DNA from 2 places in the Planococcus sp. APC 3906 genome. Region 2 is predicted to be linked to the other one. Evidence: riboswitches for the same ligand, from Rfam matches in the RefSeq annotation. Region 2 holds a riboswitch; the other holds the start of a gene.

Region 1 (4,421 bases), on a different contig from region 2:
GGAGGGTGGAGTGAATCGGATAGCTTCTAGTTGCTAGTTCATCACTTGTTCACTCAAAGTTTTTTTCACAGCCTGGTTTCTAATCGCAGAATCAGCAAGCAACGGAATAACCATATCATCCATAGGAGGGTTGTGAAGTCCTGCTCTCACATCCCGGTAATATCTTTGCAATGGGCTCTTTTCCGATAGACTGTGAGCACCGGCTACCCTCATTGCCAAATCAACGACGGTGATTGCTGAATTGGTGACAGCTACCTTCACGGCTGCCAATTCCGGATTCATCTTTGATCGTTCCTCTTCATTCGACTCATCCCACTGCTTCGCCACAGAATATAAAAAATGTCTCGCTCTGACTAATTCCAATTCGATTTGACCAATCTTTTGTTTCACATTCGGCAGCTCGATAATTGGACCGTTAAGACTATTCGGCGAGTATTCTTTTGCAAAACTGATGGCATAATCCTGTGCTGCCTGTGCAATGCCGAGGTAGCATGCCGGAATATGAAGCAGCCATCCAGCTGCCTGTTTTTTTCCGGGTTCGAGAATTTCGACTAATGAGTCTTCCTCAAGCTTGACGTTATTCAATATCAAATCATGGCTCCCTGTGCCTTTCATCGCCATGCTATCCCAGGTTTCTTCGATTTCTACTCCCGCTTTTGACCGTGGAATGAGAAAAAATCCAATTTCACCTGTCTCTTCAATCGTCGCTGTTACGTTGTAATAATCCAATACGGGAGCCATTGTTGTAAACGTCTTCCTGCCATTAATAACCCAATGCAACCCATCCTTTTTAGCCGTTGTGGAAGGTTTTCCTCCCCTTGTCGGACTTCCTGTTTGTTTTTCAGTCGCACAGTTATTGATCAACGTCCCATTTTCTCTGACATCATCATATAAAGTTTTTAGCGTAGACTCTTTCCATCTATTCTTTTCTCCCAGATCTTTAATGATTCCCATATGCCAGCCGATGGATAATCCTGTGGACCCATCTGCCTTGCTGATCACTTCTTGGCAGCGCAGCATCTCATATAACGAGATGCCCGCTCCCCCATACTCCAACGGAATCGTCAATGAAGGATAATGGATTGCTTTCAGTTCTTTAAAATTCTCAAATGGAAACCTTCCTTCAAGATCATTTTCGGCCGCTCTCTCTGAGAAGGAGGAAACCGTACGTGTTAGTATCTGCAAACGCTCTTCAAAAGTATTAGCTGCTGTGATATCCATATACACTTCACCTTTCTTTTTCTAACCCGCGTTCTTAGTTATTAATTCCATTCCTCTGTCAAGATGAACCCGTCATACTGTTCATTCGACTCGATGTATTCCTTAAATTCCTCTGATTCATATGCTGCTTTCAAATCTTTCGCCCATTCTGCATCTTCATTTTCTTCATCAATCGTTACAACGATCCGATGCTGTTCAGGTGTATCTTCAATCTTGAGGGCATCTGTAATTTTCCGGTCCGGAGCATTGGCAATATAATTGCCATTGACGACACCAAAGTCAATGTCCTGCAGCGATACTAGAATTTGAGCAGGGTCTAATACTTTGATATCAATATCGTAATCGGCTGTTTCAACACCCTTTAGGTTAAAATCAGTCACACCTGCATCAGATGAGACAGTCACCCATCCCAACTCTTCAAGAATACGCACCGCTCTTTCCTGGTTTACCGGATCATTCGGCACCCCTACAGTCGTTCCGTCTTCCACTTCATCCAAGGATTGATGTTGTTCTGAATATAATCCTTGAGGGGCACTCGGCACGAAAGCAATACCTGTCATATTCATGTTTAATTCATCATTCATTCCTTCCATATAAGCGGTACTCTGAAAAATACTTGCATCAATTGAACCTTCTTGCATTGCCGGATTCAACTGCATATTCTGGGAGAAGGTTGTCGTATCAACGGTGTATCCTTTCTCCTCTAAGATGGGCAAAATGCCTTCTTTGAATTGCTGCTCGTACGTGCCCACTCCGAATCCAACCCGCACTTCTTTCGCATCTTCTCCAGATGCTTGATCATTTCCGCAACCTGCTAGCAACAGGGATGCTGCAACCCCCAACACACCAATTAAATGCTTTTTCATCTGCTATCTCTCCCTACTTTTCATTTTTCGTTGCTTCTGGCCTTCCCTTGAATAGAAAAAAGCCCCTCTCCATAACTAAGAAGAGGGGCTCACGGTCCGGCTCTTCTCATCTTTCAAGTGCTGTCTAAGGCACTTGCAGGATTTGGCACAGTTACAAATTGGATTGTTTCCAATTAGTTCCGCTGCCGAAGCTTCAAAGGGCCAGTCCCTCCACTTCTCTAGATAAGAATTTATGTATACTCGAAATTAAATGCCGAGTAATCTGATATGATTAATACAATAACAGACGATCCATTTTATTACAATACACTTAGAAGAAATCAATTTAATATTTTATCCATTAAAATAGAAAAAGTCCCTCTCACTAAGTGAAAGGGATTTTTTCTGGAAGGGCTGATGAATTACATCATGCCGCCCATGCCGCCCATATCAGGCATGCCGCCGCCTTGACCTGCTGGTTCTGGGATGTCTGCGACAACTGCTTCAGTCGTCAAGAACATCGCTGCTACAGATGCCGCGTTTTGTAGTGCTGAACGCGTCACTTTAGTAGGATCGACGATTCCTTCTTCAAGCATGTTGACCCATTTGCCATTCGCTGCGTTAAAGCCGATGCCGACTTCTTCCGATTTCAAGCGGTGAACGATGATCGATCCTTCAAGGCCTGCGTTCGTTGCGATTTGGCGTACTGGCTCCTCCAACGCGCGAAGAACGATTTTGACGCCTGTTGCTTCGTCGCCTTCTCTTGTTTCAAGAAGTTCCGCGACTTTATTGTAGACATTGACAAGCGCTGTACCACCGCCTGCAACGATTCCTTCTTCTACTGCTGCGCGCGTTGCGTTCAAAGCATCTTCAATGCGCAATTTGCGTTCTTTCAATTCGGTTTCAGTAGCCGCTCCGACTTTGATGACTGCTACGCCGCCGGCAAGTTTCGCCAAACGTTCCTGCAATTTCTCTTTGTCGAATTCTGAAGTCGTTTCTTCCAGCTGGTTGCGGATTTGCGCCACGCGGGCAACAATCTTCTGCTGGTCTCCAGCGCCTTCAACGATTGTCGTGTTTTCTTTCGATACGACAACTTTCGATGCACGGCCAAGCTGTGTGATGTTCGTTGTTTTCAATTCCAAGCCAAGGTCTTCCGTGATGACTTCCGCACCCGTAAGTGCAGCAATGTCTTCAAGCATCGCTTTGCGGCGATCGCCGAAGCCAGGAGCTTTAACAGCTACAGCATTAAACGTTCCACGCAATTTGTTGACGACCAATGTAGCCAACGCTTCGCCTTCAACGTCTTCCGCTACAATCAATAGCGGTTTGCTTTGCTGAACAACTTGCTCAAGCACTGGAAGGATTTCCTGGATGTTGCCGATTTTCTTGTCAGTGACAAGGATGAACGGGTTTTCAAGGACCGCTTCCATTTTATCCGAATCTGTCACCATATATGGCGACTGGTAGCCGCGGTCGAATTGCATGCCTTCCACAACATCCAATTCCGTCGTGAAGCCGCGTGATTCTTCCAGCGTGATAACGCCGTCGTTGCCAACGCGCTCCATCGCTTCAGCGATCAAGTTGCCCACTTCAGCATCTCCAGAAGAAATTGCCGCAACTTGTGAAATGGATTCTTTTCCTTCGATTTGCTGGGAAACGGCTTTCAAGCCTTCCACAGCGCTTTCAACAGCCAATTCGATCCCACGGCGGATGCCGACAGGGTTCGCGCCTGCAGTGACGTTTTTAAGGCCTTCACGGATCATTGCCTGCGCAAGCACCGTTGCCGTTGTCGTACCGTCTCCTGCGATGTCATTCGTTTTAGAAGCGACTTCCGCCACCAATTTCGCGCCCATGTTTTCGAACGGGTTTTCAAGTTCGATTTCTTTCGCGATCGTTACGCCGTCATTCGTGATGAGGGGCGAACCGAATTTCTTCTCAAGTACAACGTTGCGCCCTTTCGGCCCAAGTGTCACTTTCACTGCATCTGCCAATTTATCAACACCGCGCAGCATCTGGCTGCGTGCATCTTCGCTGAATAAAATCTCTTTTGCCATGTTTAGTTTCCTCCTCTATCTAGTTAACGTGTTCTAATGTATCGCCCGCAAATTGCGGGAATATATGGCTTAGCCTAATACAGCTAAAATGTCGTTTTCGCGCAAGATCAAGTATTCGTTGCCTTCGTATTTAAGTTCAGATCCTGCATATTTCGAGAAGATGACCCGGTCGCCTTCTTTGACGTCCAATTCAGTGCGCTGTCCATTGTCGCGGATAAGTCCGTTGCCAACAGCGATCACTTTGCCTTCCTGCGGTTTTTCCTGTGCCGATCCCGGCAATACAATCCCGCTTGAAGTTTTT
Region 2 (4,421 bases):
GCGGTCGGCTCCGACGATGATCGCCTCGACTTCTTTCGCGCCAATCGTATGGGCGGCCATGCTGTCGGTGATCAGCGTCACGTCGACCCCTGATTGCTGAAGCTCCCATACCGTCAGCCGGGACCCTTGAAAGACCGGACGCGTTTCGCAGGCATACACTTCGAATTGCCGTCCGATTTCACTTCCGAGATGAAACGGCGCCAACGCTGTGCCGTATTTCGCAGTCGCGATGGAACCGGCGTTGCAAATCGTCATGACGCGCGTTTTGCCTTCCAATAAAGCCAGGCCGTATTCGCCGATTTTCCGGCACGCTGCTTCGTCTTCTTCGTGGATGCGCACCGCTTCTTCGAGCAGCAGCACTTTCCCCTGCTCTACGGTGGCAGCCTCCTTCACTTTCGCTGTCAGCCGATCCAGCGCCCATACCAAGTTAACCGCTGTCGGGCGCGAGCTGCCCAAGTGCGCCGCGTCTTTTTCGACTAAGTGGAAAAAGGTCTGAAGTTCTTCCGTGTCGTGTCGCACCGCCGCGAGCGCCAGTCCATATGCAGCGGCGATGCCGATTGCCGGTGCGCCGCGCACTTTCAGCGATAAAATCGCGTCATAGACATCTTCCAAGGTTTCCAGCGCCACGTACTCGATTACATGCGGCAGTTTCTGCTGGTCCAAAATCGTCAGCTTGCCGTCTTGCCAGGAAATTGATAACGGGATTGCCATTATTCCGCCTCCCCGATCAACGCTGTCACTTCATAGATGCTCTTCACTTCAGCACGCTGCAAAATCAGCTTTTCGCCAAACTGCAATGCCCGCTCCTTCAACTCGATGCGGCGGCTGTCGTCTTCGATGCCGTCCAAATCTTTTACATGCGCCAAGCCGATCGTCCGGCGAATTAATTCACAGCCCGCAAAGCCCAAAGCATCCCGGAAAATCTTCTCGATGATGAACTCGCGGTAGCCTGCCGTTTGCTGGAAAGATTCAATGCCTTTGTTTTCCCAAAGGTCCGTGAACCGCGCCTCGAACGTTTCCCATGTCCGTTCAATATGCGAAAGGATCACTTTGCGCTGATTCCCCTTGCGTGTCAGCGATTGGAAAATCAAATTGGCGAGGAATAAGCCGACATCAAAGCCGATCGGCCCGTAATAAGCGAATTCCGGATCGATGACCTTCGTTTCGCTGTCACTCGCGAAGATGCTGCCGGTATGGAGGTCGCCATGCAGCAGCGCTTCCGCTTCGGTCAAAAAGCTGAACTTCAATTTCGCCGCTTCCAGCTGAAGCGCCTTGTTGGCCCATAACGCTTCCACAGCCCCTTTCAGCTCCGGTTCGAAATCGTTGGTTTCATTGTCGAAAAACGGATCTGTAAAAATGAGGTCTTCGGTGATCTTGCAAAGCTCCGGATTCGAGAACGCCGCAGCGAGCTTTTTCTTCTCAAAAGGGTGAAGCGCAAAATCCGATGTCTGGAACAAGGTGCGCGCCAAGTATTCGCCGATGTCCGTCGACAGCTGCGGATACGCCTTTCCGGCAATCAAGCCTTCACGGGCAATCGTCAAATGCGACAAGTCTTCCATCACCGTCAATGCCAAAACCGCGTCCGTGGCATATACCGCCGGCACCAGATTCGGCACGAACTCGCCGTGTTTCCGAAGGGCGTCCGCCTCGATCTGCGCGCGCTGCAAGGTCAGCGGCCAGCTTTCGCCGACAACTTTCGCATACGGCAGCGCCTGTTTCAAAATCACACTCTTGCCGCTTTCCGGGTCCGCCACGCGGAACACGTAATTCAAATTGCCATCGCCGATTTCGTCGCATTGCAATGCCGCGCCTTCCGGGAATGGATAATGCGTTCTCGCAAGCGCCACCGCCGTTTCTATTGTCAATTCTTCGTATTGTTTAGCTGCTATTGCCATATGTCATCTACCTTTCGAATGCAAAATAAAAAGCCTCTTTCCCAAAAGAAAGAGGCTCAGAAATATAGTTTCCCTGCCTCTTATCTTTCAGAAATGTATATTTCTGATGGAATTAGCACCGTGCCTTGCGGGATCTTCATCCCGGCGCTGAAGCGCCCCTTCTCACGAAGGTATTACGGTCGGTTGCTGGGCGTCATAGGGCCAATATCCCTCTGCCTGCTCTTGATAAGAGTGTTGTTGCATATGTGTTTGCTGTTTGAAAAGAATCCTATCACGATTCAGAATTGAGTGTCAATAACTTTTTTCAATATTCCTTTTCGTTTCGCTTCAGGCGGACGCTTACCGCGGGCCTGGCTTCAGTCTCCTCGTCGCTTCGCTCCTGCGGGGTCTTCAGCACAGGCTAGTCCCGCAGGTGTCGCCGCCTTCCGCTTCATTCAATGTTAAAACTTATAATAGTGTTTCATTTCTTTTAACAAAGAACACGAAAGATACACTTTCTGAAGTTGCTATAGACTCTCGAGATATGGAGCAAAACAGCGGAGACGCCTGCGGGAAAGCGAGACAGCCGAGACCCCGCAGGGAGCGAAGCGACTGAGGAGGCTTGGCGCTCGCCCGCGGCAAGCGAAGCTGTTTTGCGGAATATCGGTCGAATATCCCACTTTTCCTCACCCACAATTTACAGATAATTATTGACAGAAAGTTTTAATCGTGGAATAATCAGAATTACTTTGTATAGCGAAACCAATTGAATACGCATTCTTATTCAGAGCAGGTGGAGGGACAAGCCCTATGACACCCGGCAACCGGTCCAGCAATGGACACGGTGCTAATTCTTGCAGCCCGTTTGACAGGCTGAGAAATAAGAAGTTGTTAAGCCCATTAACCTCTTCTTGTTTGAAGAGGTTTTTTTCTATTTCCAATTAATTTAAACGGAGTGTGGATGATTTGAGCAGATTGACAGCGACATACCAACTTTACGGAAAACCCGGTTCATTTGAAAAAAAGGCGGAAGGCATCGCGCTTGGCTTGACGATCGGTTCGTGGACTGATTTGCCGCTTCTCGAGCAGGAGCAATTAAAACAGCATAAAGGTGAAGTAATCTGGGTCACCGAGTTTGAAGATGCACCGCATCCGCTGAACCCGGGACTGATCCGCGCGGAAGCGAAAATCTCGTATCCGAGCGCGAATTTCTCGCCGGACCTGCCGGCCATTTTGACCACGGTGTTCGGAAAGCTGTCGCTCGACGGCGAAGTGAAGCTGCTCGATTTAGCTTTCGACGATGAACTGCTCGGGCATTTCCCTGGGCCGCAATTCGGCATCGAAGGCGTCCGCAGTTTGATTGGCGTCCAGGACCGGCCGCTTGTGATGAGTATTTTCAAAGGCGTAATCGGCCGGAACTTGGAATTTTTGAAAGCCCAGCTGCGGCAGCAGGCGCTCGGCGGCGTCGATCTTGTGAAAGACGACGAAATCCTGTTTGACAATCCGTTGACGCCATTCGAACAGCGGATTACCGCTGGCAAAGAAGTGCTGCAGGCTGTGTTCGAGGAAACCGGCCACCGCACCTTGTATGCCGTGAATCTTTCCGGCCGCACGTCCACGCTTCGCGACAAAGCGAAAAAAGCACGGGAACGGGGGGCTGACGCGCTGCTGTTCAATGTCCATGCTTACGGGCTCGACGTTCTGCAGGAATTGGCGGAAGACCCGGACATCCGGCTCCCATTGATGGCCCATCCGGCATTCAGCGGCGCTTTCACTTCTTCTCCGACTTATGGGTTGGCGACCGCACTCGCACTCGGCAAATTGACGCGCATTGCCGGAGCGGACTTCTCGTTGTTCCCCTCCCCTTACGGCAGTGTTGCACTTGAAAAGAGCCAGGCCTTGGCGCTTGGCGAAGAACTGGTGAAAGCAAGCCCGTTGAAACGCACTTTCCCGGTGCCTTCAGCCGGCATCCATCCCGGCCTTGTGCCACAGCTGTTCGAAGATTTCGGCACTGACAGCATCATCAACGCAGGCGGCGGCGTCCATGGCCATCCGGACGGCGCGGCTGGCGGCGGCAAAGCATTCCGCCAGGCAATTGACGCCGTGCTGAACGGACAGTCACTTGACGAAGCCGCCAAACACCATCACGAATTAAAAACAGCATTGGATATGTGGGGGTAATAAGCATGAATAAAACAGTCATCTTCTGTGATTTTGACGGCACCATCACCAACTCAGACAACATCATCGCCATCCTTCAGCATTTTGATCCACCGGGATGGACTCCAATAAAAGACCGAATCCTGTCCCAGGAAATCTCCATCCGCGATGGCGTGGCGCAAATGTTCTCGCTGCTGCCGGCCGCCAAAAAAGATGAAGTGATCGAATTTGTTCTGGAGCAGGCGCAAATCCGCGAAGGTTTTGCTGATTTTGTCGCCTACACGCGCGAACGTGAAATTCCGCTTTATGTCGTCAGCGGAGGCATCGACTTTTTTGTCCACCCGCTCATTAAACCGTTCGGCCCTTTTTCAGGGGTTTATTGCAACG

The links. Region 2 has a riboswitch for S-adenosylmethionine ahead of QMA09_RS05785 (2,3-diketo-5-methylthiopentyl-1-phosphate enolase). Riboswitches for the same ligand answer to the same signal wherever they lie in the genome.
Region 1: it holds a riboswitch for S-adenosylmethionine, as region 2 does, so the genes downstream of both, QMA09_RS05110 (MetQ/NlpA family ABC transporter substrate-binding protein) here and QMA09_RS05785 (2,3-diketo-5-methylthiopentyl-1-phosphate enolase) in region 2, are expected to answer to the same signal.

Annotation. Positions count from the first base shown of each region.
Region 1 covers NZ_JASDCW010000005.1:161,089-165,509, forward strand. The annotation lists gene QMA09_RS05105 (acyl-CoA dehydrogenase family protein) at 34-1,221, opposite strand; gene QMA09_RS05110 (MetQ/NlpA family ABC transporter substrate-binding protein) at 1,263-2,087, opposite strand; SAM riboswitch class I at 2,191-2,316, opposite strand; gene groL (chaperonin GroEL) at 2,489-4,120, opposite strand; gene groES (co-chaperone GroES) at 4,190-4,421, opposite strand, start outside.
Region 2 covers NZ_JASDCW010000006.1:114,231-118,651, forward strand. The annotation lists gene mtnA (S-methyl-5-thioribose-1-phosphate isomerase) at 1-711, opposite strand, end outside; gene mtnK (S-methyl-5-thioribose kinase) at 711-1,895, opposite strand; SAM riboswitch class I at 1,973-2,127, opposite strand; SAM riboswitch class I at 2,652-2,761, shown strand; gene QMA09_RS05785 (2,3-diketo-5-methylthiopentyl-1-phosphate enolase) at 2,841-4,055, shown strand; gene QMA09_RS05790 (2-hydroxy-3-keto-5-methylthiopentenyl-1-phosphate phosphatase) at 4,061-4,421, shown strand, end outside.